4 regions of the Priestia sp. J2 genome follow, and region 1 is predicted to be linked to each of the others. Evidence: predicted binding sites of a transcription regulator. Region 1 holds the regulator's gene; each other region holds the start of a gene.

Region 1 (7,749 bases):
TGCTTTCATCATTTGGTTAATTTTTTTCTGCGATGGTTTCATGCCCATTTGCATCATCATCATTTTTAACATTTGTTCATTAATTGGTGGATTTTTCTTCAGATAGCTCATCATATACTTACGAGCAATGAAAAATCCTAGCGCTATCCCAACAATTAATGCTAGAACACCAACTAGAATATACATTCCCATGGTATTACTTCCTCCTTCGTGTTGTCTAACTTACAGTGTACTAGACCATACGCTATTATACAATATTTCCGTTCCAATTTCCTTAAATAATTACACAAATTTTCTTGTTTTCACAGGCCTCAGCCAGCCGTATTCATCCGTTCCATAATTCACTGCTAAAAAACAAGGATCTAGCTTGCGTAATACTTCAAAAAAAGCTGTCTCAGCATCAACATTGCCATCTCCTTCAATTGTTATACAGCGATTCGTTAATTTTATAGATGCTCGACTTTTTTTATGAGGATATTCCAGCACAAACGTCTCTTGATGAGTAAAAAAATGAGGATAATGAGAAAACGCCTGAAGTAATTCTCGTTGAATAAATGAATTGGGCAGTTGGCGAGTAATGTAATGAACTTGTTTTTGTAAATGCGTTTCCTGCAAGTGACGTTTCATTTTATATTCAATCAGCAGCTGATAAATGAGCTTTTCTCTTCGAAAATAGGATGATGCAACTTCTTCCTCCATTAAATATACTTCATACGTTCTCACGATTCATCCTCCCTTTCGGCTCGTTCTTTTTTGTACCATTATACCGAATGGTGTACGCAATGCTTGTCTATCGATGAAAAAATTTCTTTGTTTTTTTGTCGAAAAAAAAGAGCAGACCATAGGAGTCTGCTCTTTCTTGTGAAAAAGAATTATGCATTAAGCAAGCTTTTCACTTTTGCTACTACATTTTCAACTGTAAAACCAAATTCTTTCATGATTGTTTCACCAGGAGCAGATGCACCGAAGTGATTAATACCAAGAACTTGTCCCTCGTCTCCAACATAGCGTTCCCAGCCAAGTGTAGAAGCCATTTCAATACCTAAACGTTTTTTCACTGATTTAGGGATAACACTTTCTTTGTACTCAGCAGATTGCTCTTCGAAACGATCCCATGCAGGCATACTTACTACAGATACATCAATGCCTTCTGCAGCTAATGCTTTTTGTGCTTCTACTGCTAGGCTTACTTCAGAGCCTGTTGCAAGTATTAATGCATCCGCTTGGTCTTTACCAGCTTTAGATACAACGTACGCGCCTTTAGACACGCCTTCGTATGCATTTTCTTTTGTACCTTCAAGCGTTGGCAAGTTTTGACGAGTCAATACAAGCGCCGTTGGGCGGTCAGTTGATTCTAATGCTAAGCGCCATGCAGCAGCTGTTTCATTTGCATCTGCAGGACGAACCACTGAAAGACCTGGCATTGCACGAAGTGATGGCAATTGTTCAATTGGCTCATGTGTTGGGCCGTCTTCTCCAACTGCGATACTGTCATGTGTGAATACATATGTTACAGGAAGCTTCATTAAAGCTGCTAAGCGAATTGCTGGGCGAAGATAATCAGAGAATACAAAGAATGTTCCTCCGAATACTTTTACACCGCCGTGTAGAGCCATACCGTTTAATGCAGCTCCCATTGCAAATTCACGTACACCGAACCAAATATTACGTCCGCTGTAATCAGCTGCAGTGAAGTCTTCTGAACCTTTAATCATTGTTTTATTTGACCCAGCTAAGTCAGCTGAACCGCCGAAGAATTGAGGTACAGCTTGTGCTACTGCGTTTAATACTTCTCCAGAAGAAGCACGGCTAGCTAAGCTTGAACCCGTTTCGTATGCTGGAAGCGTTTCTTCCCAGCCTTCCGGTAACTTTCCTTCTACTGCTAGTTCAAATTGACGACCTAGTTCAGGATATTTTTCTTTATACTGTGCAAATACATCGTTCCATTCGTTTTCTTTCTTTTGGCCATCTTCAGCAATTGTAGCTTTGAAGTGAGCATACACTTCTTCTGGCACATAGAAATCTTCTTCAAATGTCCATGCATAAGCTTCTTTTGTTAATTTTGTTTCATCGGAACCTAATGGAGAACCGTGCACGCCAGAAGTACCCGCGTGGTTTGGAGAACCAAATCCGATTGTTGTTTTTACTTCAATTAGCGTTGGGCGTGTTAAATCGCCTTTTGCTTCTTCAATTGCGTTTGCAATCGCTGTCAAGTCATTGCCGTCTTCAACGCGAATTACTTGCCATCCGTAAGCCTTGAAACGATCTTCTACGTTCTCAGAGAACGAGCGATCTAAATCTCCGTCTAAAGAAATATCATTTGAATCGTATAAAACAACTAAGCGTCCTAATTTTAAGTGTGCCGCTAATGAAGCTGCTTCAGCAGATACACCTTCCATTAAGTCTCCGTCACCACAAATACCATACGTAAAGTGGTCTACAATTTCTAAACCTTCTTTGTTGTATGTTTCAGCTAAATGACGTTCTGCCATTGCTTTACCAACAGCCATTGCAATACCTTGTCCTAGTGGACCAGTTGTTGCATCAACACCTGCTGTATGACCGAACTCTGGATGACCTGGTGTTTTGCTTCCCCATTGACGGAAGTTTTTAAGGTCTTCAATTGATAAGTCATATCCAGCTAAATGAAGCAAGCTGTATAATAGTGCCGATCCGTGTCCTGCTGATAATACAAAGCGGTCACGGTTGAACCAGTTTGGATTCTTTGGATTGATGTTCATAAATTTTGTCCACAATGTATATGCCATTGGAGCAGCTCCCATTGGCATACCTGGGTGACCTGAATTTGCTTTCTCAATCGCATCGATTGATAAAGTACGAATTGTTGCAATCGAAAGATCTTCAATACGTTGTGTCATACTCTTCATTCCTTTCAAAACTATGTACATATGTTATCATACTAATGATTTGCTTATTTGTACAATACTTGAACCAAAAAAATTTCCACTTTTACAGTTTTTGTGTGCCTTATTAAAAATATACAAAAAACTAGAGGGAACTCTCCCTCTAGTTTTACTAGAACGTCTTAGTGAAGACGCTTCTTTTTGCTCTCTTTTAACTTCTTAGGCGTAACATCTTTACCTTCCTCGTCCACAACTTTAATCGTATGAAGGTGGTTTGTCATAGATTGTCGGAAAACTTTTAAATATTCCTGACGTAGCTCTTGCTGTTCTTTCGCTTCAGATTCTGTCAGACCTTCAGCCTTTGCCTTTTTTGAAAGAGCATTAATACGAGCAAGTTTATCTTTTGATAGCATATAAAACCTATCTCCTTATAATCAATAATTAAAATTACCGAACCGTTCCGGCAACATGTAGTCATCTTACTAAATCTCTTTCGTTTTATCAAGAGATTGAGCACTCTCTTGATACTCTTGATAGCGACGATGTACCGTTGCTTTTGAAATATTATAACCAAAACCTTTTAGCGTAACTGAAATTTCAGCAAAGGTTAAGCCGTTATGACGAAGGCGGACAATTTCTTCAATCGGCGCTTCTTTTTTTTCTCTTCCTGAGTTAACTCCTTGATTTTTTAAATTTTGCTGCGGACGATAACCGTTTTCTACGGCTCTTTTCATTCCTCTTTTAATTTTAGCGTTATGTAATTTCCGCTGATGCTCTTCCACTAAGCTAATAATATCTAACACCATCGAATCAGATTCTGAAAGCTGAAGCTGACCTTGATGACTAATCGTATAGATCGTAGCATTTTCTTTATGAAAAGCATGAAGAAGCGCAATTCGGGCATTTCCTCTGCCTAATCGCGTTTCGTCTTGAATGAGCAGCACAGATATTTTTTCTTCTTTCATTGTATGAAGAACATCCAATATACCCTCTCTGTCTACGTCATATCCGCTTGCTTTTTCCATTACGACTTTTTTTACGTTTAGATGGTGAAGATCAGCAAGCTTTTTTAATTCTTCTTGCTGGCGCTGTAAAGATGTTTCTTGGGTTTTTTTATCCGTACTTACACGGCAATAAATAATGGCGTCCACTTTTATCACGACCTTTTCGGCTTCTAACAATATTCAGGAACGGCCGTTACACACTACTGTTCAATTGCCACTTGATTATGTAACTCTTTTTTTAAAACAGGAATATATAATTTATCTCCAGGAGATAAAGACTGGGCAGTGTCTGAGTTTAGATCATTGACGTCTTCAACCCATTTGACAAATTCATTGGTGGTCAAATGATGGTGATTATGATACTTGTTGGACAAGTCCCAAAGCGTATCTCCTTTTGTAATAGTAACCGTTGAATATTTGTCTAAATCTACTTTATCCGCTCCTAAAACCAGCGTCAATACATATGTAAGTGCAGCGATAACTGCAAAAAAAATAGCGTAATGTTTCATAGAATGTAAGAATTGGTGCATATTATGATCCCCCTATCAGAATATATGTTCTTATTTTATTGAGAACATTTGTTTCTGTCAATGGAATTCTTCGAACTTATGTTTGTATATTGACACATCACGTGGTATAATTCACCTAAAGAATAGCTAAAATCGAGGTGAAAAATATGAAGCTATCAAAACGTCAACAAGACATACTAGATTTTATTAAGCACGAAGTAAAATTAAAAGGTTATCCGCCTTCTGTTCGTGAGATTGGGGAAGCGGTGGGATTAGCCTCTAGCTCCACTGTACACGGGCATTTAGCTCGTTTAGAAAGTAAAGGGTTAATTCGCAGAGATCCAACAAAACCAAGAGCAATCGAAGTTCTTCAACTAGACGAAGTAAACATCCCTAAAAGCAATGTCATTAATGTTCCTGTTATCGGTAAAGTAACAGCAGGTCTTCCTATAACAGCCGTTGAAAATGTGGAAGAATATTTCCCTCTTCCAGATAAATTCGTTTCTCCAGATGATCATGTATTTATGCTTGAAATTATGGGAGAAAGTATGATTGAAGCAGGTATTCTAGATGGCGATATGGTAATCGTACGTCAGCAGCAAACTGCTAATAACGGAGATATTGTGGTCGCTATGACCGAGGACAACGAAGCAACGGTAAAACGTTTCTTTAAAGAAGAAAATTTCGTTCGTTTACAGCCTGAAAATTCAACGATGGCGCCTATTATTCTTCGCCACGTAACGATTTTAGGAAAAGTCACTGGTGTATATCGCACGATTCACTAATCACACACTGTATGTAAAACCAACTAATCATGATGTTAGTTGGTTTTTTACGTTTGTTTTCTAAAAAAATTGGCATATTATAAATGATACGTCGAATCATTACAGGCAGGTAGAGCGGTTTTTATAAAGCCTGTTTTACCTTTTACTTTCTGTCTGCATTTTTTCGACTCTCAAAAAAAATACAACCGACTATAAGAAGGATGTAGTTTATGACCAATACACCAAGGAAAACAGAACCATTTCAAACTATTATGCCTACCAAAGCAATGAACATGTTTCTTTTTCCTTTTTCCTTTGATCGAAAAAATAAAGAGCAGCTTGTTCATGCACTAGAAGCAAATATGTTTGAGTTTTTTTCCATTCAAAACAAACATGTAGAAAAAGAATACTACGGAGAACAGTATTACGTATCTCATGATAGCTTGGATCAATATTTTCTTCCTTACATTGAATGTATTCTATTTCCTGATTCGTGCGAAAAAGAAGGCTTGCTTCGATTTTCAAAAAAAATAGACCATACCGTTACGCTACAAACTTCCTCCACCACCGTGTCTAGCAACGTGCTGTCTGTGGATGTTTTTTTATGTCCTTTTGAAATTGGCGTCATGACCATTCGCACTGAGATGAGTCATAATCATTACACCTATGATGACATTTTAGAATTCATGAATCATTTTCGTGTATTAGAACCGAAGCTTGCTGAAGAGCATGGATCCACCATTACCTATGAACATCATCGCTATAGCAAAGTACAGGATTATATTTTTTCACAGCTCGCGCCATTTTTGAACGAACACATCAAAAAAGAAGCGACGCGTGAACAGCACGTCGGGAGTCTTCCTTATTTTATCGATGAACGGATGTTTGTATTAAGTTATGTAACGGTAAATCAAGAGCAAGAGATTAACTCCACAACTTTATTTCGTACTGGGCAGCTAAATAGCTATACGCCTGACGGGAAACCGTTTATCTCTGCACACAACCATGAGTATATTAAAACGTATAATACCAAACACGTGTATTCCAGATGGGCTCCTGAAACCTATTACGTTATAACAGACCATGTGTTTTCGTGTATTTCTAAATCGACAGACTCTAAAACGGATCAGCTTTTGATGAATCATCTATTTGGCCAACATTACTATAATTTATTTTTGCATTTTTTCTATAAAATCGTGTTGCTAAAACTATCCTATGAGTATTCTCAGCTCACGTTTCATAAAAATTCAGAGGGCATCGAGCGACTAATTCGCTCTATTACTGTATTTTCAGGTAAATATTTATTTTTAGAAATTAGCTCTCGCACGGAAGGTCAAGAGTTTTCTGTGCTCTTTAAAAAAATCTTCCACATCAATTCTCTTTATCAAGAAGTCAAAGAAACCCTTGGTACTTTGTATCAAAATCAAGAGAAAATCGCGGCCAAGCGTCACAATTACTTATTATTAATTTTAACGATTTATACCGTTCTTTCCGGTATTTACGGAATGAATTTAGTTATTAGCAAGCTAAAGGGAAACATCAATTGGGATAGTATGAAGCAGTTTTCTATCTTTGAATATATCGCTTTAATAGTAGCTTTATCAGGAATTCTGATCAGCATTAGTCTCGGAGTGAGTTCCCTATGGAATTTATTAAAAGATCGATTTAAAACATAAAAGCTGTTCGCATCAGAAAATACATTATAAAAAAGAAGAGATTGAGACATAACTAAACCAAGCAAGTCTAAAGGGAAACAAATGAAATAAATAAGCTAGCAGGGATTGCTTGTGACATCGCAGTTGATTTCCGTGCAAGACTTCGCTTTCCGCGGGCGGCCGGTGAGCCTCCTCGTCGCTTGCGCTCCTGCGGGGTCTCACCCCTTCCGCTTTTCCCGCAGGAGTCTTCGTCTTGCCCTCCAATCAACTGCTGGAAAGAACTAAACAAATGAAACCTACGTGCACCATAAAAAACGAACCACTAATCAAACATGATGATTAATGGTTCGTTTTTCGCTTCGACTAAAATCCTTTTTTCCCAACCTCTTTTATCTATTACTAAATCACTGCCTACTCCACTGAACCTTTTATTACACGTTGTGCCGCTGTTGTAATTTCAGAACAATCTAACATTATACTCTATAAGAAAAATATATACAAAATAATAAAATATGGTATCATAGGGTAGGAATTTTGTACCTTATCTTTGAAATAATTTGCAGGAGGTAATATGCTTAACTCATTTTTATCCAAAAGCCTGATTCTTTTATGTGTCATGATTCTTACATGGTCTCTATGGGGCAGTTATAGTGCGATGACAAATTCATTGGACTTAAAAGGCTTGGCTTTAAGTAATTCATTTATTATTGAAGGAATATGTATCACTTTCCTTGTCATTTTTCTAATAGCTATTGCAAGTAGATACATGAACAAAACTGTTTTTTTTATTTCACTGATTGTTTTGACCTTAGGTGTTCGATTAGCATGGATGCTTTCTGTTCAAACACCTGTAAAATCTGACTTTCTTGTCATGTTAGATGCCGCACGTAATATCGCAAAAGGAAATTATGAATTTAACCAAAGCGTTTATTTCACTACATGGGTATATCAGC
Region 2 (7,749 bases), on a different replicon from region 1:
AATAATAATGGCTCTTGCACAAGGTGCTACTGGAGGGCTTTCAACGGGAGCAATACTTGCTGGAATTGCAGGTATTGGTTATGGCTTATTTTTAGTATTAACCAAAAAATTCTCTTTAGAGGGCGGTTTATCATTAATTTGGTACTTCATGTTATTTGGAATCATTTACTTGTTCGTTCCCTTCTACCGAGAAGGTATCGTAATACCGGAATTAAATTCAATGCCATCTTTAATAGCCTTAGCAATCTTTCCTACTATAGGAGGCTTTTATTGTACGACGAGAGCTCTTAATTATTTAGAGGCCAATAAAGTTCAATTTTTAGAGTTAAGTGAACCAATATTCGCTACTGTATTTGCCTTTATTGTCCTCAAGGAAACTGTCCAAGGAATAGAATGGTTAGGTGCCTTTTTCATTTTAATTGCGATTTATATATCGGAGTATTCACCCAAACCTAAAGAGAATTTTGGGCATCTAAACAAATAGATATACTATCAAAAGGAACCCTAATTCCCTTTTATCCTCTTAGGTGCTGTTTTAGAAAGGCTACTCAAATGAGTAGCCTTTCTTTGTCTTGTTTGGACAAACATCAATCGTACTTTCTTGATTTTTCCAGGTTAGACAAATTGTACATCAATGAGCTTGCTTAATCTCATTTTATTCTTTAACTCAAATACGTTATCAATGAAAATGAATACATTCCCAAGAGAATCAACAAACTGAATAAATCCTGTCTCTGTTATGCATTGACCTCGCTTATAATAAGTAAGGTACACTTGCTTATTTGTATGTAAGGCTTCAATTAAGGTGAAATTCACTTGTTCCATTTGTTCTTCTGTTAAAACAGGTTGATCTACCTCTAGTTGCTTATTTATAACTTCCTTTAATCCTATGTATTGCTCGGGCATCGTGGCGAATGGACGCCATTTTTTCATTCCTCTAGATTCCATCTCTTTTTCCTCCTTAAGCTTTATGGCCACCTATAAGGCCGTTTCGATAACGAGCTGTTGAATGAGGAAGGTGACTAGACGCACGTAGTACACTATTCTTGCCATAACGCAGCCGGATATCATCAATCGTTTTGGCAAGAGCATGGGCTCTTTCACGCTGGTCAATGTCCTCAAATAAACTCATTTGCTCTTCTTCTTGAATGCTAGTGTGTGATAAGGAAATACCGATGGAGCGAATCGGCATGCCACTATCATAGATATGTAAAATGGTTAAACAATAGGGAAAGATATCCTGGCTTAAGTTCGAAGCTCTCCCCATTTTCTTTTGTCTGGAGAAGCCTCCACCTGTTTGTTTGCTGTAGCCAATGGATAAATGAACCGTTTGGGCCACCACTTGATGCATGCGTAAGCGAAAACATACATCGTCTAATAGTTCCAACAGCAATAACTCCACTTCTTTTCGGTTAATATAATCGCGAAAGAGAATCTGACTCTTTCCAAAGGAACGAGAGCTAGGAATGTACACATCTGAAATACGACTGTAATCGATGCCATTCGCATGTTGGTGAATTTCTTCCCCCAGGACACCAAATTCTTTTTGTAACATCTCTACAGAGGAAAGAGCGAGTTCTTTTATGGAGTGAATACCCAAACGGTTCAAGCGTCGTTCCGTAGGAGATGAGATCCCCCAGAAATCCTTCATCGGATGAATGGACCACAACTTAAAGGGAATATCCTCATATCGCCAATAGGCAACTCCTGTTGGGATATTCTTGGCCTCATGATCTAAGCTTACCTTCGCCAGTAAGAGATTCGGACCGATACCTGCAGTAGCTGTCAGCCGTGTCTTACGGTAAATCTCGTTGATGATTTGATGAGCTAATTCTTCTGGTGTTTTAGCGAACAAATGCAAAGAAGCTGTGGCATCAATAAACAACTCATCAATGCTATAGGCATGAAAATCTTCAGAAGCCACATACTGTAACACCAAACTCGAAATATAGTTCGAAGCCTTAATATATCTCTCCATAGATGGATTCACCACATGGATATCTTTCCTTTTAGGAATGTCGAAAAGACGACTTCCTGTTTTGATCCCTTCTTTCTTTAATAAAGGTGTGGCAGCTAGCACAACCGATCTTGATCTTTTGATATCTCCCACCACCGCAAGCCTTGTTTTCAACGGATTTAACCCCCGTATGACAGAGGAAACCGAGGCAAAAAACGATTTCATGTCTATACAAATAATCACTCTGTTTGGTAGCTGCCCATCATCCATTAAAAGAACTCCTTAAATTAAAGAACATTTGTTCTATATATTATATACGAACAAATGTTCTTTAATCAATAAAAATTCTAAAGTTTTCCCGATTATTGTTACTATAATAAGAGACAAGAATGTTGGGTATGAATTATGAAGGGGAGGGATGACCAGTGAATAGGAAAGTTTCGAACTATATTATCTTTTTTGTATGGTTTTTGTTATTAATTCTTTTATGGATTGTCGTATCGCTCTTTAAAGGTGAAAATGGACAGTGGTGGTCTATGTATCGTTTGAATTTAGATAAATATGGGCCTTGGGCTTTAGAGCTTTCTTACATAAAGATTGCTATTGCTGCTGTTATCTCGTTAGTAATAGCTTCTATGATGCATTTTGGTTTCAAGAGACATAAATAAAAAGAGTAAACTCCTTATCACTAGAGTTTGCTCTTTTGCTTTAATGCTTGCTCATCACTTCTTAACAGCTCCTTTATTATTTTAAAAATATATGTTAACGCAGTAGTCAGAAGATAAAAGAATACTAACTCGGTTTTTCAGTAAGTACCCAAGGAGCATCAATTTCTCTTCTGTCTAAAACTAATTCTTATACTCACCTGTAGCAATTCGTATATAGGGTTCTATTGCTTTATCATAGAGACAAAAAAGTAGCACTTACTAGTTCTTTTCATTTAGCCTCTTCTTTAGTTTCTGAATAGCTCTTAATACTTCATTCCTGTTTTTAGCAAGCTTCATCCACTTTGGAAGTCGACTCTCGACACTCAAATAATAGGGATGTGATTCCCTAATTTCAGCTTCTATATAGCTTTCCATATAAATTAAATGTTCTAAGTTTAATGCCCATAAGATGTTTCCACTACATTCAATTTGCAAGTAGAGTGGAAGTTTAAAATACCAGTCACAGGGGTCCCCAGTTAAAATTACTTCATAATTAGCTTTAGGTTCATAGGAGACTCTAGCTTCTCCGTAACCATTTGCTTTTATAACTTTGTCTTTTGTTGCTCCGCAAGCAGTACAAATAAACCTTCTTCTGACGTTAGCAACATAGGGGCTCGGGTCATCTAAAGCTATGACTTTTGCACAAGAGGCACAATGAGGACAAACCACTAAAAACTCATATCCTAGTCCTATAAGTGTGTTATTTTTATTTAAAAATGTTTTTTTCAAGATGTTTTCCCCTTTGAATTTATTAATTCATATTATCGAAGCGATGGGACTACAGCGTTGATTCCAACTTTAATACTACATCAATCGCCAGCCGCAAATACTAATTTATTTAGCTCTAGTGCCTCTAAGCAAAGACCCTTTAATGATTCAGCAAATGTTCTCGCTTTTAGATCTATCTCCTGTGGTTGTCGACAGGTAGTCTGCAATACTTCACATATCTTTATTAATTGATTTATTTCTTGTACAGAAAACAACTTGTCACCATATTGATCTAATCCTGTTAATAATTCGAATGAATCCCCCAACTTACTTTCTAACAGGTAATCCTGTATATTTTCCTCGAACTTTACAGTCTTAATAGAAACAGCTGCTTCTTTTTCATTATTGGCAATACAGAAATCAATTCCTATCACTGGTGTCTTCCTTTCCATATATTTTCTATAATTAATTTCTATTCACACTATAATGGTTATTAAAAGGAGTACATATAGGCATAGCATTAAATATCTGTACTCTTTAAATTATACTCTAGATGATTTTTAATTTTATTATTCGGCTTTTAATATAAACGTAGCGTTTCATTAAGAAGAAAAAATCTATAAGAATTTATACGATTAACGTTTTAACTTTAAAACATGTGGTAAACATACAGTACAACACCAATGTTATTATTGATTGTTGTAAAAAGGTAAATACTTAATTTATGAAGGGACTGATTAGTTTTGAAAGAATTAACAGCGACTTCAACAAACGTATTACCTCAAATTGAGAGTAGATATTCATATCTTACACAAGGCACTTTGGTTATGAACCGATATACGTAACGAAAGGGCCTCACAAGGGCAAACAAATTCCTAAACAGTATGGAAAAAGCTTGTATCTAAGAAGATACAAGCTTTTTCTGTTCGAGTTGACATAAGTTTGATTATCGGAACCAAAAAACTTTTTTTGGATTTTAAGGTGAATATTTACTAAAAAATATGTGAATATGCAAAAATTAATATAAAATTAAGTCTGTCTAGGTAATATTATAGACAGAGTTTATAAATTTAACATGGACACTGAGAAAAAGATTAATTGGAGGAAAATCAATACATGAATCAATGGAACCAGAATTGTTATTCAAAAAAGAAAGTAAGAGGCTTAGGAAGAAGGCTTCGTACTTTTTCAAAATATCTTAATGAACAAATTGATTCTCTACCTGTACAGAATAATAAAGATCCAAATTATAAAGGATATACCTCTCTTCATATTCCTTTTAGTATGTTTTTTACCCATTCAAAGAATGTTCCAATTAACGTAAAAAGATATTTTGTACAGAAGATTGTTAATAAAATACAATATCTTCTTGACATACGAACGGAAACGCAAAAGGAATACCGCATATTTTGTAGCTTTAATTCATCTGATTTGGACGATTCTGTTATCCTAATTTTATTTACTAAAAAAGGGATGGATAGCTTCTATGAAGGTTTTTTTAGTACAGAGATAGATGAAGCACCGTTTATACGTTTACACCAAACCCAAAATCTTGAAAAAAAGTGGAAGATAAACATACCTGAAGGATTAAGCGTTAAAGGCTATAAACCGATTGATGCTGAATATGAATATGAGAACCGCGACGAAATATGGTTTATCGGAAGGTTAAGTTAAATTATAAAAAGCATAGAAAATAAATACACTATAATACATAAAAGCAGGTGGAAAGGATTTTCATACCTATATTAGTTTTATTAATTGGTTTGTATCTATTAATCTCAGGAATTTTAATAGTTGTAAAAGATAAAAACACAAAAGGAAAGACTAAGAAAACTTTAGCTTTTTTAGCAGTAGCATCGGATATAGTAACGGATCCGGTCTCTTCTTCAGGGTTCCGTATTATGCTTGGTGCTGTTTTATTAGTAGCTGGATTGGTTCTATTATAAAAAATATCTATTGGAAACTAATTATATTTTAAAAAGGTTCATACCTATAATAGGTATGAATTTTTTTATTATTTACATAGCACCCTCATTTTGGCACTATAAATTTCATTTTTACGTTTACTCTGTAAAGATCTCTCTTATTCTGCAAAAAAACGTTCGTAAAAGTTATTGAATTCAAGTGTACGTTCGCAATTGGTTTTTTGACTTAAACGAACAATAAAAATGATAGATTTATTACATAAAAGAAAAGTCCGTAAATGTATACTTTTACGGACAAGATATTCAAATCTATTACAAGATGTTTAAAGTAATTATTATTGCTAACAAAATGATTAGTAATAATAAGTGAGGTGATTAAATGAAGGCTATATATCCAGGGAGCTTTGACCCAATTACAAATGGACACATTGATATTATAAATAGAGCCAGTGAATTCTTTGATGAAATTTTAGTTGCTGGTTTGGTGAATTCTAAGAAACAATATTTATTTTCTACCGAAGAGAGAAGACAGCTAATTGAACAATCATTTAAAGATAATAAAAAAGTCAAAGTTGATACATTTGAAGGATTGCTTGTAGATTATATGAAAGAACACAATTATAGAGCGATTATTAAAGGCTTGAGAACTGTGACTGATTATGGGTATGAAGCCCAGATGGCGTTAACAAATAAAAATCTATATAAAGAAGCTGAAACATTCTTTATTCATTCAGAAGAAAAATATTCTTTTCTTAGTTCAAGCATGGTAAAGGAAATCTATTCTAACGGTGGAAGGTTGAGCAGTTATATTCCAGAGCACGTTGAAAAAGCACTTTTATTGAAAGTTCCATGTTACCAAGGATAAATAATGTACACGCACATATTATCTTTGGGTAAGGGTGCTTTTTTTAATAGAAAGGTGTCCTTTCCTATATTTTTATGAACATACTCTATTTATAGTAGTAAATGAAAAGACCCTACATCATTTTGATGTAGGATCTTTTTGTGTTGTCATGTGAATCATCTTTGTTTAGATTGTATGTATAGAAAATTATTCCCTTCTCATTAGTCATAAAGCTCTTGATCCTAATTACATTTTCTCTTTTTAACTATTACTCTTTAATTCTTTAAATACTTTTGAGATCAATGCATTTGTTGCTTCTATAACAGCTTCTTTATCTTTATTCATTTTAGGCACATGAATAGCATCACCTAAAATGATAAACCTTCTTTTTCTTCCTAATAAGTCTTTTATGGTATGAGGCCCTACATATACTGCTGGTATAATAGGAACACTTCCCCTTGAAGCAATATGAATAGCTCCATTTTTTAATGCTTTCTCTTCTGAGTTTCTTGTTCCACTTGGAAAGATCCCAACTACTTGTTTCTTTTTTAGCAATTGCAAAGGTATTTTTAAGACACTGGGTCCAGGTTTACTTCGATCTACAGGAAATGCATTTAATTTTTTTAAAAGCTTTTTGATAAAAATCTTATTAAATAACTCTTTCTTAGCCATAAAGTGAATAGGAGTCGGATATAATGCTATTCCTAAACACACTACATCAATCCAGCTTTTATGCGTACAAACAACAATAAACGGCTCATTTTGAGGAAGTTTTTCTTTGTTTACTGTTTTCATTCTCCCGTTCATTAAAAATAGTATAAGCTGTAGAAATCTTGTTGCAAAGGTATACATTGATTATTTACTCCTTACCTAAATCCCATTTAATAATATGACCTGCGTGGGTAAGGCCTCCTCCAAATCCATAGAGTAAGAGAACGTCTCCATCTTTTAATTTCCCTTCGTTTATCCCTATTTGTAGTGCTAGAGGAATGGAAACGGAAGAAGTGTTTCCCATGTACTCGACACTAGTTAATGTCTTCTCAACCGGAAACTCTGATCTTTCACATATAGACTCAACCATTCGTAAATTGGCACTGTGTGGAACGAACCAATTTACTTCACTCTTTTGTAGATTTGCTTGTCCTAGCAATTCAGCCATACCTAAAGGAATTGTTCGAGATGCCCACTTATATACTTCTCTTCCGTTTTGCACCATCTTGCCACTCGAACTCAAAGGTTGTCCATGCATGGTAGTAGATATATTGGTGCGGTATACATGTTTACCTCCCTTTCCATTTGTACCAATATGCGTAGCAATAAAACTTGGGCGCTCTGCATCACTTTCGACCAAAACAGCTGCAGCTCCATCTCCAAATAGAACACAGGTAGTGCGATCTGTATAATCTGTAACCTTTGTTAACGTTTCTGCAGTTACGACTAAGACTTTATCATGAAGTCCAGATGTAATAAAGGCGTTTGCCATGTGTAATCCGTATGTAAAGCCCGCACAGGTAGCATTAAAGTCTAGCGCCCCAGTTGTAGGAATATCAAAGTAATCTTGTATTTGGGCTGCTACACTTGGAAATGCATAGTCGGGTGTTGTAGTTG
Region 3 (7,749 bases), 2.1 Mb from region 1:
TTCATTAAATTATACGAGGGTTTGTTTTAAGTTAAAAAGAAAAAAGCTGCTGCTTTAAAGGCAACAAGTAAGCAGTATAAGATTAGGGAGTTACACGAAATATAAAAGTTATAGAAATGAATACAAGTAGAATTCTTTTTGCTCAAATATTCACATAGTTTTCATTCGTAAAAAAGACTGAAAATTTTGATAATAAATTTCACTTTTATTAAGGGGGACTTTTTATGACAACAACGGTTTTAAATGTATCAACTTATTCTTTTTATCTTAACGGTGAGTGGAAAGAAAGCAAATCAGGGCAGACGATCGATATTGTTTCTCCATACCGTCATGATGTGATTGGAAAAGTGCAGGCTATCACAAAAGAAGAAGTCGATGAAGCGGTACATGCCGCACAGAAAGCTCAGAAGGAGTGGGCGGAAACTTCTCTGCAAGACCGTGCCAAATATTTATATAAGTGGGCAGATGAGCTGGTAAAAATGCAGAGTGAAATTGCCGAAATTATTATGAGAGAAGTTGGAAAAAGCTTAAAAGATGCAAGGAATGAAGTCGTGCGCACAGCTGATTTTATTCGCTATACAGTTGAAGAAGCCCTTCATATGAATGGAGAAAGCATGAAAGGAGATAGTTTTCCTGGAGGTTCTAAGTCTAAAGTTGCCATTGTTGAACGCGTGCCTTTAGGCGTGGTACTTGCGATTCCTCCATTTAATTATCCGGTAAATTTGTCAGCTGCTAAGCTTGCGCCTGCGCTTATTTCAGGAAATGCAGTTATCTTCAAACCCGCAACGCAAGGAGCGATCAGCGGTATTAAGATGATTGAAGCTCTTGATCAAGCAGGTATTCCACAAGGACTTGTAAACGTCGTAACGGGTCGCGGATCTGTAATTGGTGATTACTTGGTTGAACATAAAGGCATTAACATGATTTCGTTTACCGGAGGAACAAATACAGGTACTCAGTTAGCTAAAAAGGCAGGCATGATTCCTCTTGTACTAGAACTTGGAGGAAAAGACCCGGGTATTGTATGTGAAGATGCAGATTTACAGGAAGCAGCAAAACATATTATAAGCGGAGCATTTTCTTATTCGGGTCAGCGCTGTACAGCTATTAAACGTGTACTTGTACATGAAAAAGTGGCAAACGAGCTGGTCGACATCCTAAAAGAAGAAGTACATAAACTATCAGTTGGTTCTCCTGAAGATGGATGCACAATCGTTCCATTAATTGATAGTAAGGCAGCGGACTTTATTCAAATTTTAATTGCAGACGCGCTCGGAAAAGGTGCAGAAGTTGTGACTGGGAACAAGCGTGAAGGCAACCTTATCTATCCTACTCTTTTAGATGACGTGAATGATACTATGCGCGTAGCATGGGAAGAACCATTTGGTCCTGTGTTACCAATTATCCGCGTCGCTTCTGACCAAGAAGCCATTGACATCGCAAACGAATCAGAATTCGGCTTACAAGCAAGCGTTTTCACAAAAGATATTAATAAAGCCTTCTCAATTGCAAATAAAATGGAAGTCGGTTCCGTTCAAATCAACGGCCGCACAGAACGCGGCCCTGATCATTTTCCTTTTATCGGCGTAAAAGGATCCGGTATGGGCGCTCAAGGTATTCGTAAAAGTATTGAATCGATGACTCGTGAAAAAGTAACGGTATTAAACCTTCAATGATTGAATTCCATGAGCTATCCAATCGACCCAGTAGAATGTAGAGAATCTCATGGAAAAAAGCCTGTGCTCCAAAAAGCACAGGCTTTTAAACGTCTTATTTGTCTATCACTCGATTCCGTCTTTATAGTTCTTATGCCAGTTTTTATCCCCTTTGTGCTCGATATCTTCAACGGTTTTTTCGAGCTCTGACATAATGAGTGTTTTTACTTCATAGATGGTATCAAAAAAAGCTTTCTCTTCATCCGGATTCGGCTTTATTTTGGCTGCTGCCGAAATATCAACATATCTGCGATGTTCAGTTGTTAATTTATCGAGCGCATCAAAAATATGAGAGGTAAGAACAGCAACCTCCTTATGATTATCAGGCAGTTTTTCTTTTAATGTTTCAATTCTTTTATCCATGTTAAAGTCCCCCTATAACGTGTTGTATTTATGTAACTTTCCCACTAATAAAAACGAATAACCTCAAATAGTAAAAAATTATGGGAATTAGCACGTGAAACAAAAGTATACTACAAGATATCATGTTAAAGTGAAAAAACGGTGAAATGAGTGGGTATATTTTTGCGAAGAGGGTATGTAATAAAAGTCGGTTTTTTTTGAAGAGGTAATTACCTTAGGACGCCTTGAAACATGTAATCAACATAAAAGTTTATCTATTTTTAATAGTTAATGAACTTTTTTGACTACTTTTTTAGGATTTTATGACTTTTTTTGAATGAATTTGATTGTTTTTGATGTTTTTTCGAATAATCTGATATATAATGAAAGCGTAAACAGTAAAACATGTCGGTTGGTTAAGAAAAACATCCACAAAAATGGGATTCGTTATTACATAAAATCAGACCTCTGTTTTTTTATAAAAATAAATAGAACTTGAGAAAAGGAGAATGAGAATGGACATATTGGATGCAAAAGTAGTGAATACAAAGTACGGTTTAGAAACATATCTGGATGTATCAGAAAGCGTAGAAATAAAAGAAATTCATATGCCGAGTTCAGAGAATCAATCTCATAAAATTAAATTTGGAATTAAGTATTTTCTTTTAAGAGAAGGAAAGTATTACGATAGCCAAAAAGGTTATTTTTGGCTTTGTATGAATCACGATTTTAGCAGCCTTATGCTGAGTGAAACGGAAACAGAGAGTTTGTTTGCAGTTAAAAGTAAAGAAGAAAGAGAAGCAACAAAAACGCTGTTAGCAGAATGGTTTATCCAAACGAATGCGTATAAAGAAGTCATCAACGAATGTATCCATCAGATTAAAACGGAGAATATTCGTACAGAAGAAGACATTGAAGACCGAGTGGACGCCATACAATTTTTAGAAAAATTAAAGGTATTAACTGCAAAAGAGATTGAAAACGCTTCTATAGAAAATCTATATGCCCTGCAGCAAATTGGCTAGGCGATAGTTCACGCAAGTTGAGATGCAGATTGATGTACAACAATAAGGAGGAATAGTGAGATGAAATTTTTTATTGATACAGCAAACCTTGAGGATATTAAGAAAGCATATAAAGTTGGTGTTCTAGCAGGTGTAACAACCAATCCATCTTTAGTAGCAAAAGAAGGCGTAAGATTTGAAGACCGCATCGAAGAAATTCTTCAAATGGTACCGGAGGTTGAATCCGTTTCCGCTGAGGTAACGCCTGACGCACTTTCTGCTGAAGACATGATCGCTCAAGCTGAGGAACTGATTAAAATTAACGACGGAGATAAAAATATTACGATTAAGCTGCCTATGACATTGGCTGGCTTGGAAGCGACGCGCTACCTTGCAAAAAAAGGCGTAAAAACAAATGTAACCCTAATCTTTACAGTAAACCAAGCGCTTTTAGCAGCTCGTGCTGGAGCGACGTATGTTTCTCCATTTTTAGGACGTCTTGACGATATTTCAGAAGACGGAGTACAGCTGGTATCTAAAATTGCGGAGTTATTCCGCGTTCAAAACATCGACTCTCAAATTATCGCCGCATCTGTAAGACACCCGGATCATGTAACGCGCGTAGCACTTGCAGGGGCTCATATTGCCACAATTCCATACGCTGTTATTGAGCAATTAGCAAAACACCCGTTAACTGACCAAGGAATGGAAAAATTTGCAGCAGATTGGGAAAAAGCAGTTAAAGCTTAACCAAAAGTCATATCAATAAAAAAAGCTTGGGGTAAGCATAGCTTATTCCAAGCTTTTTATCGTTTAACTAGCTAGTTTCTTTTTGCGTAAACGCTCTAAGCGTCGCTGCACGCTATTTCTCGAACGCCCGAGCAGCTGCCCAATTTCTCGCTGATTGCGCTTTTCCTGATAAAACATACGCCACAATCTAGCATCTTCTTCTGCTGTCCACTTTTTATGCTCGTATTTAGGGCGCTTTACATAGTCTAGCCTTCTTTGTTCATTCACCCACGCTGGTTCTGGAATAAGCGTATTTTTAGGTATTTTAAAAAAGTTAAGGCACGATTTATTTTGTTCAGCCCACTTCCAAAAAGATTGAATGTCAATTCCCATGAATGTTCTTGTCTTGGCGATGATCATTTTATACGGTAGATTCTCTTTATGAATCCACTTGTAAATTGTATGAACATCTACTTCAAGGCAGGCTGCTAGCTCACACGCTGTGATATGTCCTACGTGCGATTTAGCTCCATACACCTCTAAACGACTTAACCTCGATTCTAGTGCCTGCACACTTCGCTGCAATTTCGCTGATATGCGCGAAAGGGGTTTTATTCCGTAATACCTTAGCAAATATTCGTCTTCTTGTACGGTCCATCTTCGCATCGCAGTTTTTCGTGTTAGTCCCAAAACTTTTATGCGCGTAGCAATAGAAGAAGGACTTCTGTCTAAGGAGTGTGCCATTTCACGGTTGTTCATGATATCAATGTTCTGCTGTAAAAAAGCATCTTGTTTCGGCGTCCACTTTTTACGTAAAGCTGTATCTGAAGCTCGAAGATTTAATCGAGTAAGCCGTTTATTAACCGATTCCTTGCTTCTATGTAAATGCTCACCCATCTTTTGAAGCGTCATAACGCCATAGTGTTGGATAAGAAATTTATCTTCTTCTTTTGTCCATCGCTTTTGATTTTTACTCACTGTTGTCCCACTCCAATTCACACGGAAAGCTCAAGATGAAAAAGTTGCTAGCAATCTATTTTACGAATGAGTAGTACCCATTCAGACTGATACTCACTGCGTTCTAGCCTATATATATTTTATCATATTTCTAGAGAAAAACCAAACGTCTGTTCTGTTTTTGTTTTAGTAAGCATTAAAGGAAGGAGAAGATTATCTCCTTCCTTTAATAGAAGTCAATTGTGATAAAATTGACTAGAATCGCAAGAATTTTTACATAACTGACAGCTCAGCATCATTACGTTGAGAAAGGGGAATGAGCATGAATTTTAATTTAAAAGAAGCGACCGAAATACTTGAGCGTACGCCTAAGACGCTTGAAAAACTTTTGTCGGGTCTATCTGCAGGGTGGCTGCAATGTAATGAAGGAGAAGGAACTTGGAGTACCTCGGAAATAATAGAACATTTAATAGAAGCAGAAAAAAACAATTGGATACCAAGGCTAAAATTCATCCTTCAAGAAGGAAAAGGAGGAGCTTTCCCTCCATTTGATCGCTATGCTCATTTACACAAGGAATCTACTAGTTCTATTGAAGAAAAGCTTCTTGAATTCAACATGATAAGAATGCAGAATTTACAACAACTAAAGCTGTTAATTAAGCCTGAAAAGCATCTTGAAGTGAGAGGAGAACACCCGGAGTTTGGGGAAGTAAAAGTCAGAGAGTTGCTCTCGACTTGGGTTGCTCACGATTTAACGCATATTGCCCAAATTGTTCGAGTAATGGCAGAACGATACAGAGAAGATGTAGGACCTTGGGAAGAATACTTAGGAATACTAAAGAAATAGCAATGACAAACAGTAGCCAGCCTTTATCATTCAAGCTTGAATTAGGAAATGTACACGATTACAATAAAATGAGAATAATGAAGATTCAGGAAGGATTGCAGAGGGAACTATAAGAACATATCCCATGTGTATAACATGTAGGGTCCGTTAAGCAATTTACGAATAAAAAGAGGATTGGACTGATTAAAAATGAAAGTGAATTTTGAGAAATTTGGCGAACTAAACAATCAAGCTGTACATGCTTATACCTTATTAAATGATGAAGGGCTTAAAATTACCTGCCTTGACTATGGATGTGTGATATCAAATATTGAAATGCCGGATTCTGAAGGGAAGATTGAAAGTGTTGTCTTGGGATTTGATTCAATAGAAGAATACCAAAAGTATTCTCCTTATTTCGGAGCTGTGGTCGGACGCGTAGCGGGGCGTATAGGTGGAGCAGCCTTTGAGCTTAATAATAAAACCTATCGTCTAGAGAAAAATGAAGGAAACAACCATTTGCATGGCGGTTCAGAAGGGTTTAGCCACAAAATATGGCATGCAAAAACAATCGAGGCAAGTGATCACGTAGGTGTTGAATTTACATATGTAAGTAAAGATGGAGAAGAAGGGTACCCTGGCAATCTTGAAGTGAAAGTTACGTATACGTTGACTAATAAAAATGAGTTTCATATCTCTTACGAAGGAACAACAGATCAAGACACTCTTATCAATTTAACAAACCATACGTATTTCAATTTAAGCGGAAATCTAAAGGAAACGGTCTTAGATCATGTTTTAAAGCTGAAAAGTAACGAATTCTTAGAGCTGAGTGATGATCTTTTACCTACTGGAGAAACGATAAGTGTCACAGATACCCCATTTGATTTTAGAGAAGGACATAGTCTCAAGGAAGGTGTGGAATCCAAACATCCGCAAAATGTATTAGTTGGTAAAGGATACGATCATCCATTTCTTTTAGAAGCAGAAACTGAAAATCAGATGTCATTATTTGATCCAGCAAGCGGTCGCAAAATAGAAGTCAAAACGGATCAGCCTTCAGTTGTTCTCTATACGGGAAATCATCTAGACGAAGAATTCGAAATTAGAGGGGTTCACTCAGAGAAATATCTTGGCGTTTGCCTGGAAACACAAGGTTTACCAGACGCTATTCATCATAAGCATTTTCCTTCTTGTGTATTAAAGCCTGGTGAGAAGTATGAAGCATCTACTCACTATACATTTATAACTGATCGCAGCCTATAACAAAACGGGATGATAAAAAGGATTGCAACCGAACCTCTGCCGATTGTAATCCTTTTTTATTCTTACTTTTTCTTTTGGCTTTTTGCACGATTAGCGTCAAGCTCAGCCGCATATTCTTCTTGAGACTTTCCTTGCTTTTGACTCTCAGACTGAATCTTTTTAAATTTGTTATCGTTTAAATTTGGCATATTAGCACCTCCTTGCAGACAGGGTTATTTTGTACAAGCATTAAGGATTTATATGCTAAAAAATTTCAATGAACTTGATTAGAAATCTCGCTTAATGCTGCACCGGCTTCATCAACATATACGTTCACTGTCGCAAGGTCGCCGATTGCACAGATTCCAACCATATTATTATTCTCCACTACAATAATGCGGCGAATTTGATGATCTGCCATCATACGTGCACATTCATGAATATCCGTATCCGGAGAACACGTAACTACATCTTTAGTCATACAATCATGGGAATGCACAGTGTTGCAATCTTTTCCATCCGCCACGCAATTTAACACGATATCACGGTCTGTGATCATTCCCATTACTCGATTTTCTTGACACACCGGCACAGAGCCACAATTAATATCACGCATTAATTTTGCAGCTGCTGTTACTGGGTCGTGCGGTGCACAAGCTTTCACATCTTGAGTCATAACTTCACGTACTGTGGTCATTTTTAATTCCTCCCTTTAAACATTCACCTCCGTATTTTCTCCATGCACATGCAGAATATGAGAATCAATAATTTCCTGAAAGCAAAAAATCTTGTAATAAAAGACGAATAAAAGAACTAACGCAGTGTAATAAACACATAAAAAAGAGCCTATTACACAAAACTAAAGAGAATATGATTTAGCTTACATTTTCGTAACGGCAGGAGTTGGGTACATAATGAAAGGAAAGTTAAC
Region 4 (7,749 bases), 2.2 Mb from region 1:
TTGGCCGACTTTTCCTCCTTCATCAGGATCCAAGTCTATACAAATATCGTCTCCTCCTCCATTCGTGGCAATCGAAATCCAACGCGGGTTCCACCACAATTCTTTTTTCACTGGTCCAACAGGTTCTACTTCTGGAAAATCTTCAAATTCTCCTCCATCTAAAAGCTCTTTTAAGGTTTGCCACGTATACAGAATCTCCTCTAGAGGTAATAGAGTATAATTTTCAATAACTCCTATATACTCATCGCTCTGTCCATTATGTATCATTAACCAGTCTTTAAGGTTTTGGGGGAAGGTTAGTCCCATCTTTTGTTCAACCGCTGCAATTTCTGATTCAGCAGCTGCTTCGTTAAGTGTTCCTACTGCTTCTGGCCGATTTATTCTCAACCACTGTTCAAATTCATGCCAAACCTGCTTCATTTTAAAAGCCCCCTTATATAACATTACTAAATGAATCTATGAAAATGATCCTGTACTTTTTAAGCTTATACTAATTATGTATGGAAATCTTATGTAAATAAACTGTTTTATTATTTTCTACTACATGAAACGAACATCAATTAGTTCACTTAGCCTCATTTTGTTTGTTTGCTTACATCCTTCATCTATAAAAACAAAGACATCTCCTAGAGAATCAACAAATTGAATAATTCCTGTTTCCGTTATACACTGCCCATGCTTGTAATACGTCAGGTACACTTTTTTATGTGTATGAAGCGCTTCGATCAAAGTGAAATTAATCTGTTCCATTTGATCTTCTGTTAAAAAAGGTTGTGGTATCTCTGCTTGTTTTTTTATAATTTCCTGTAATCCTTTGTATTGCTCTGGCATAGTGGCGAACGGTCGCCATTTTTTCATTCCTCTGTTCTGCATATTATTTTCCTCCTTTATGCTTTATGACCTCCTAGAAGGCCGTTTCGATAACGAGCCGTTGAATGATCGAGATAGCTTGAGGCCCGTAGAACGCTATTCTTTCCATAACGAAGACGAATGTCATCGATCGTTTTTGCAAGTGCATAGGCTCTTTCACGCTGGTCAATGTCTTCAAATAAACTCATTTGCTCCTCTTCTTGAATGCGTGTGTTCGATAAGGAAATGCCAATGGAGCGAATCGGCATTCCACTATCAAACGTATGTAAAATGGTTAAACAGTACGGAAAGATATCTTGACTTAAGTTCGAAGCTCTCCCCATTTTCTTTTGTCTGGAGAAGCCTCCACCTGTTTGTTTGCTGTAGCCAATGGATAAATGGATCGTTTGAGCCACCACTTGATGCATGCGTAAGCGAAAACAGACATCGTCCAATAGCTCCAACAGCAATAACTCCACTTCTTTTCGGTTTGTATAATCACGGAATAGAATTTGACTCTTTCCAAAGGAACGAGAGCTAGGAATGTAGACATCAGAAATGCGACTGTAATCAATGCCATTCGCATGTTGGTGCAACTCTTCGCCTAGTATGCCAAATTCCTTTTGTAACATCTCTTTTGAAGAAAGAGCGAGTTCTTTGATAGAGTGAATGCCCAAACGATTTAAGCGTCTTTCTGTAGCAGACGAGATTCCCCAGAAATCCTTCATCGGATGAATGGACCACAACTTAAAGGGAATATCCTCATATCGCCAATACGCAACTCCTGTTGGGCTATTCTTAGCCTCATGATCTAAGCTCACCTTCGCCAGTAAGAGATTCGGACCGATGCCTGCGGTAGCTGTCAGCCGTGTCTTGCGATAAATCTCGTTGATGATTTTATGGGCTAATTCTTCTGGTGTTTTAGCGAATAAATGCAAAGAAGCTGTCGCATCAATAAACAACTCATCAATGCTATAGGCATGAAAGTCTTCAGGAGCCACATACTGTAACACCAAACTCGAAATATAGTTCGAAGCCTTGATATATCTCTCCATGGATGGATTCACCACATGGATATCTTTCCTTTTAGGAATGTCTAAAAGGCGACTTCCTGTTTTGATCCCTTCTTTCTTTAATAAGGGTGTGGCAGCTAACACAACCGATCCTGACCTTTTGATATCTCCTACTACCGCAAGCCTTGTTTTCAACGGATCTAAGCCCCGTATGACAGAAGAAACGGAAGCAAAGAACGCCTTCATGTCGATACATATAATCACTCTGTTTGGTAGCTGCCCATAATCCATCGAAAGAACTCTTTAAAAAAGAACGTTTGTTCTCTATATTATATACGAACAAACGTTCTTTATTCAACAAAAACTCTAAATTTTTCCCGATTATTGTAATCATCATAAAGAATATAAGGCAAAATAATTAATAGAAAACTATTAAATGTTTATTTAAACTTGCGAAGTGAATAATAAGAATGATTTATTGAAGAAAAAGCTCTTCATCTTAAGAATAGTGATATAATTTTGGTGTTATTTACCTTGATAGTCAGAACATCTTGGGTATATAGAAAACTAACTTTCTGCAGTTGATAAAATAAATGATGGACTTATAAATCTCCACTAAATAACAACAGGAATTCCTTTGTAAGTTAAATTATTTGCTAACTCTAACTTTGCCTAAAACAGTTGAAAATAGGTGTCGTTTTTAATTTTTTGAATTATATGAAAAATTTTAATAAATTTATTATTCCATGCAGAATTAAGGGAATTATTATATGAGGTTAAAGTGTTCACAGCAAACAGCGATATGACTGAGTTGCATGAAATGCCTTTTATTTATTTTAACTTTGATGTTAACTTCAATATTATTATAGAATTAATGAGTTAACCCGAAAAAGGATATATATAAGTTAAAAATCACAATCCAATTAAGTTTACTCCGGAGATTAAACTTAATAATGGTGTAAATCACCTGCTCAACATAAAAAATCAAGTTATTAATTGAAGATAAGTGATTTGTAAGAATAGCTAAAAAAAAGAAAGCTAATAAAAGATCAGGATTTTGAACTGTTTGAAGATGATAATGGAGAAGCTAAAGAAGCGAAATTGATGATACAAATTCACTTCTGGATTGCTCACTAACAAAGTTAGATATTAACAAAAAGGATAGCATTAAAAGCTATCCTTTTTGTTAATATCGGTTACAATTTAAGTTTTAGCTTGTAACAAATCTATACTGCTGATTATCAATATAGTCTGTTACAGATTGATTTAAAAGTTTTAGATAATCAATTATTTCGTTTTTATACACTTCTAAATCCTCTAGGGCAGAATCCCTTGCACTGTCAATAAATGAAACGTTTCCATGAGCAATAGTATTTCTTTTAACCTTTATTTCTCTGAGACCTGCTCCTACATTTGAACCATGGTTTGTTGGTGTCATTAAACCATGATTTTTAAAAAGTTCTTTAATTACTCTAATATCTACATTTCCACTAAGGTTAATATCTTTCTCTGTAAGAGAAATTTTTTCTCCCCCTATAACAAAACTAATCATCTCTATAGCTTTATCTTTATGCTGATTAAAATTTGTTGTTGTATGACCCAATGTGTCATAAGAAACGTCAACCCATATCTTTTGCAATTCTTGACGAATATCTGAATACCCAAGGTTTTGTATAGTAATTTCGTCATATATTTTCTGCATAAATGTACGAACCGTTGACTCAATTAAATTATATAACATCAGATAAGCATTGGATTTCAAAATAACCATAAAATCAGAATAGTTTAAAGTTGGACTATTTAATTTATCTTTCAAAATTTTTGATTGCTTCTGATCAAAAAAATTATAGAGTGTTTCTAAACATGAAAAAAAATAATTAACTTCATTTAATCGTTTATTAAATTCTAAATCTGTACTGTAAGTTATTGTCATACTCTCATTCCTCACCCAGTAACTTATCCCGAACAAACTCAATTCTATTTTTCACTCTGGTTTTTGAATTACTTCCGTCTGATGTAGTTAGTTTCTTGAATTCCTCACTTTCTAACCAACTATCAACGTTCTCTGGCACTAAATCTTTATTTTCTCTTAATGCTAAATTAATTCCCACAGCCAAAGCTTCAAACCGTACCCTAGGAGTAGTCTTAGCGCTTTTTGTTTTTCTAAAGCCTTTCGGAAAGTATTTTTTAGCAAATTTCAGCATTCCTTTGAATTCATCCTCCATTTTGCTTGCATCGAAAGAATTCTGTTGAGACTCAATATAGTCGTCAATAAAACTTTGAACCCCATGTTTAAAATTAAGGTAATTATTAGAATAAGCGAAAAATCTTAAAACTAATTCAATATTTTCTTGCCTTTGTAAAAGTTTCTCTGAAATAGGAGCTATATCCAATAAAATTTTATCATTCGCCAGCTTAATAATAAAATCCATAAACTCTCCTCCGAAAGAACCTTTTCTAACCTCTGAATCACTAGCCTTTAAAGAGGAAGTATTTAATCTATTGAAAAGTTCTTTTCTAATATCCTCTTTCGTATTAGACCTTAATACTATTACCCTTAAGGATTTTGAGTTTAACTTTCTTTGCTGAGAAGGTGGTAGATTCTTGAAATAAAAACCGTTAATAGCATCTAGTTTCTTTAGACCAGTTAATTTTAGTTTATTATTTAAAAAAGCTGAAAGAGTACTTATCCTTTGAACCCCATCAACGATTTCTAATTCTCCTGTAGGTGTGTCTGATAAGAAGATCAAGGGAATAGGTAATCCAAGCAATAACGATTCAATGAGCCGAACTTTATAATCCTCTCCCCAAACATATTCCCTTTGATAGTCAGGAACAAAGTATTCTCCTTTATCAAAGTTTTCAACAATAAATGCTATTGGAAAATCTCTAATATCATAATCAACTCTCGATTGTTGCTCCAATATTTGCTTTTCAGCTTTTTTTATTTCCAGAGCTGTAATATCTTCACTCATAATTATTTCTCCTTTAAGTCATCTAAAATCTCAATAGTTCAAAGTGAACTATTAGAATATTTATCGTTTATCTTATCTGATATTAACATGAAAATTTTCATTTGAAAGAATTAACTGTTTTGGATGAAGATATTTAATTACGATTTAAATAAACTAAATGTCTATTTATTGAAACACCTATTACTTCGCCTAATTTTACAGGAACCGCATTTCCAATTTGTATACCTAATGTTCGTAAAGAGAATGGTGCTTCAGGATTTATAAACTTATAATTAATGGGAAATGTCTGTAATAATGCTCCTTCTCTATATGAAATAGCTCTGTTTTGCTCAGGGTGACCAAAACGCCCATTACCATAACCATAGAATTTTGTAGTAATGGTTGGAGCAGGTTTATCCCACTCCATTCTTCCGTATACAGAAGGATAAGATTTCCCTGTTTTCTTTTTATGACAAGCCAACAATAAACTTTCGTCCCAATCTCTCCACGTGCCTCCAGGAATCGATTGTTTGATTCGCTCCATGTTTATACTATTTAGCTTTACACTCCTATGCATTGAATCATCTATAGATTCCTCACCACTTTCAAGTGGGGGTAAAGAACCAATCACATCTCTTACAGTAATATAATTCTCCTTCGTAAAAAGTGGATCAATGAGTTTAATTTCTCCAAGCTTAGAAGCTAATAAGATAAGACGTTTTCTGTTTTGAGGAACTCCATAATCAGGACCAAATACAACTTTCCATTCAACTGAATAATTATTATTTTTCAATAAATTCACAAAATCTAAAAAAACGGTTTCTTTCGATAATTGAGGTACGTTTTCCATAGACACTACATCAGGTTGAACATCCTCTATTATTTTCCCAAAATAACTTAACAAATCCATTTTATTTATTGTGTTTTCATTTTCCTTGTAACGAAGACTATATGAAGAAAAAGGCTGACAAGGTGCACAGCCTATTAATACTTTAATATCAGTGTCTTCAGGATATAAAGATAAAATTTCTTCTCCTGTAACATCCTTGATATCTTTATTAATAAATTGAGCATTATTGTTTGTTTCGTAAGCAAAACTACAAGATTCTTCAATATCATATCCTGCTATGACATCAATACCAGCTTGCTGCACACCATATGTAAGGCCACCTACTCCACAAAATAAATCTATAGCAGCAACCTTCAAGAAATATTCCCCCATTTAACAATTTATTTTTATAGTTATTATCTATATGTAAGTCGATATAATATTTTTATATTACAAATAATCCATTAGATAATAAAGCGTCTCTCATTTTAACAATTCTTTGTTTATCTTACCACTCTCAAAACTTTTAAGGATATTATTAATATTTTTCTTTCTAACTTCTCCTACGTTTGTTATTTCTCGCTTGAACAATATCAGTCTTTAAAAAAAGCTTATCTTTTTTTGCACCTCTAATTGGTATTAACGAACCTCTTTCTACACGTTGATTAATGTTTTGAACAGAGCAACCAATTATTTCTGCTGCTTCTGCTGTATTTACGATTTCATTAGCTAAAAAGTCCATTAATTCTTCTTTTGTTTTAATTTTTAGTTTATAGTCTTTCATTACTAAAACCCCACTAACATGGTAATTATCTACATTAATAATCTCAGCTTGTTCATTGACAAGAAAACGTGCATGCCTTATTCAATGAAGTCCATACTTTAATGTATGTTTTTATTTACACCACTTCTTATAAGAGGCGTTTCTTATTTTGTTTGATGGATTCTAATATATTTTTAAATTAAACTATTTAGCCAAAATGAAAAGCCTACTATGTATCTTTTTATTATAATATTTAAGTTTAAATAAATCAACTTAATGAAGATAGAAATTAAAGACTTTTCTATGTATAATAATTTTTAGTTACAGCTAAATAACGTAACAATAGACTTGTTGCTATTATAGTGGTCTTATATTATATATTCATACGTAAAGAATACAATACAAAAACAGTACACCATGGTCTGGGATATATTTTGTAGACATTGGTGATGGCAAGCATAGAAGCTGGGAAGTTTGTAAAAATTATAGTTTTTTAAGTGCTGGTCAGGGAAGTAAATATAGTAGGCCTATAAGAAAATTAAAGGTTGGAGACAAGATACTTGCCTACTTTAGAGGCAAAGGATATGTAGGGTTTGGAGATATTACATCTCCTGCAGTAATGGCAAAAGGTTTTCAACTGCCTAATAGTACTTTTCTATTTGATAACTCTCTTAAGCAACCAAACATTATGGCAAATAAAAATAATCCTGAACTGGGTGATTGGGCAGTAGGAGTGAAATGGTTAAAGGCATTAGATAGAGAGCTTGCATTGACAAAACCAGGAATCTTTGCAAATCCAAACGTAGTATGTAAATTAAGACATCAACCAACGATTGATTTTCTGGCTTTCCATTATCCTTTAAAAAAAGGCTAAAAAAGATATAGATATATATTATCTTGTTTTAGTAAATTCTTACTTCAGTGAAAATCTTGTGATTGAAACCTATTCAAATCTCCATTATAAATTCAGTCCGAGGAAACAGATTACAACAGTGGTCACTGCTAATTGGTGAACTAGTTCAAATGATTTAGATAATAATGAGACAAATCAACTAAACACAAGTGGATACTTATTTTGAATGAAACGATTTAACCAAAAAGAACCTCCTGTTTTTACATAGAGGTTCTTTTTGGTTATTTAATATCCTAATATAGAGAAACCAATAAAACAAATAAAAACTAGTTGAGACATCTATATTTGTCAGTATGGAATAGGATTACAATTTTAATTGGAGATTTTATTTAAAAGTAAATTCCTCTCTTTCAAAAATTTCATCAAATAAGGGCGAGTTTTTATCATAAGATATTTCCCAGTCCTTTAATATTTCTTTTTCTTTTTCT

The links. The regulator LexA, encoded in region 1, represses DNA repair genes until DNA is damaged. The targets are predictions, from matches to a motif close to CGAACATATGTTCG.
Region 2: a site for LexA is predicted at 2,275-2,288, ahead of LJY09_RS26980 (Y-family DNA polymerase). Genes of this name have one in related genera too.
Region 3: a site for LexA is predicted at 4,911-4,924, ahead of LJY09_RS08950 (sigma-70 RNA polymerase sigma factor region 4 domain-containing protein). Genes of this name have one in related genera too.
Region 4: a site for LexA is predicted at 2,199-2,212, ahead of LJY09_RS08820 (Y-family DNA polymerase). Genes of this name have one in related genera too.

What each region holds. Positions count from the first base shown of each region.
Region 1 covers NZ_CP086208.1:3,884,836-3,892,584, forward strand. The annotation lists gene LJY09_RS20155 (YneF family protein) at 1-192, opposite strand, end outside; gene sirA (sporulation inhibitor of replication protein SirA) at 283-723, opposite strand; gene tkt (transketolase) at 873-2,879, opposite strand; gene LJY09_RS20170 (DUF896 domain-containing protein) at 3,047-3,277, opposite strand; gene LJY09_RS20175 (YneB family resolvase-like protein) at 3,347-4,015, opposite strand; gene yneA (cell division suppressor protein YneA) at 4,069-4,398, opposite strand; gene lexA (transcriptional repressor LexA) at 4,545-5,162, shown strand; gene LJY09_RS20190 (magnesium transporter CorA family protein) at 5,372-6,817, shown strand; gene LJY09_RS20195 (hypothetical protein) at 6,885-7,085, opposite strand; gene LJY09_RS20200 (ArnT family glycosyltransferase) at 7,368-7,749, shown strand, end outside.
Region 2 covers NZ_CP086209.1:135,024-142,772, forward strand. The annotation lists gene LJY09_RS26970 (DMT family transporter) at 1-484, shown strand, start outside; gene LJY09_RS26975 (YolD-like family protein) at 616-948, opposite strand; gene LJY09_RS26980 (Y-family DNA polymerase) at 962-2,227, opposite strand; gene LJY09_RS26985 (hypothetical protein) at 2,383-2,625, shown strand; gene LJY09_RS26990 (hypothetical protein) at 2,884-3,393, opposite strand; gene LJY09_RS26995 (hypothetical protein) at 3,474-3,806, opposite strand; gene LJY09_RS27000 (DUF3916 domain-containing protein) at 4,489-5,046, shown strand; gene coaD (pantetheine-phosphate adenylyltransferase) at 5,677-6,162, shown strand; gene LJY09_RS27010 (lysophospholipid acyltransferase family protein) at 6,403-6,993, opposite strand; gene LJY09_RS27015 (ketoacyl-ACP synthase III) at 7,001-7,749, opposite strand, start outside.
Region 3 covers NZ_CP086208.1:1,759,681-1,767,429, forward strand. The annotation lists gene LJY09_RS08930 (NADP-dependent glyceraldehyde-3-phosphate dehydrogenase) at 225-1,676, shown strand; gene LJY09_RS08935 (hypothetical protein) at 1,782-2,078, opposite strand; gene LJY09_RS08940 (hypothetical protein) at 2,573-3,082, shown strand; gene fsa (fructose-6-phosphate aldolase) at 3,143-3,811, shown strand; gene LJY09_RS08950 (sigma-70 RNA polymerase sigma factor region 4 domain-containing protein) at 3,875-4,768, opposite strand; gene LJY09_RS08955 (DinB family protein) at 5,070-5,594, shown strand; gene LJY09_RS08960 (aldose epimerase family protein) at 5,784-6,839, shown strand; gene LJY09_RS27630 (hypothetical protein) at 6,902-7,027, opposite strand; gene LJY09_RS08965 (CBS domain-containing protein) at 7,093-7,515, opposite strand; gene LJY09_RS08970 (hypothetical protein) at 7,733-7,749, shown strand, end outside.
Region 4 covers NZ_CP086208.1:1,730,014-1,737,762, reverse strand. The annotation lists gene LJY09_RS08830 (SMI1/KNR4 family protein) at 1-420, opposite strand, end outside; gene LJY09_RS08825 (YolD-like family protein) at 541-873, opposite strand; gene LJY09_RS08820 (Y-family DNA polymerase) at 888-2,153, opposite strand; gene LJY09_RS08815 (MAE_28990/MAE_18760 family HEPN-like nuclease) at 3,073-3,795, opposite strand; gene LJY09_RS08810 (DUF262 domain-containing protein) at 3,800-4,837, opposite strand; gene LJY09_RS08805 (DNA cytosine methyltransferase) at 4,971-6,023, opposite strand; gene LJY09_RS08800 (DNA-binding protein) at 6,199-6,429, opposite strand; gene LJY09_RS08795 (hypothetical protein) at 7,097-7,282, shown strand; gene LJY09_RS08790 (hypothetical protein) at 7,647-7,749, opposite strand, start outside.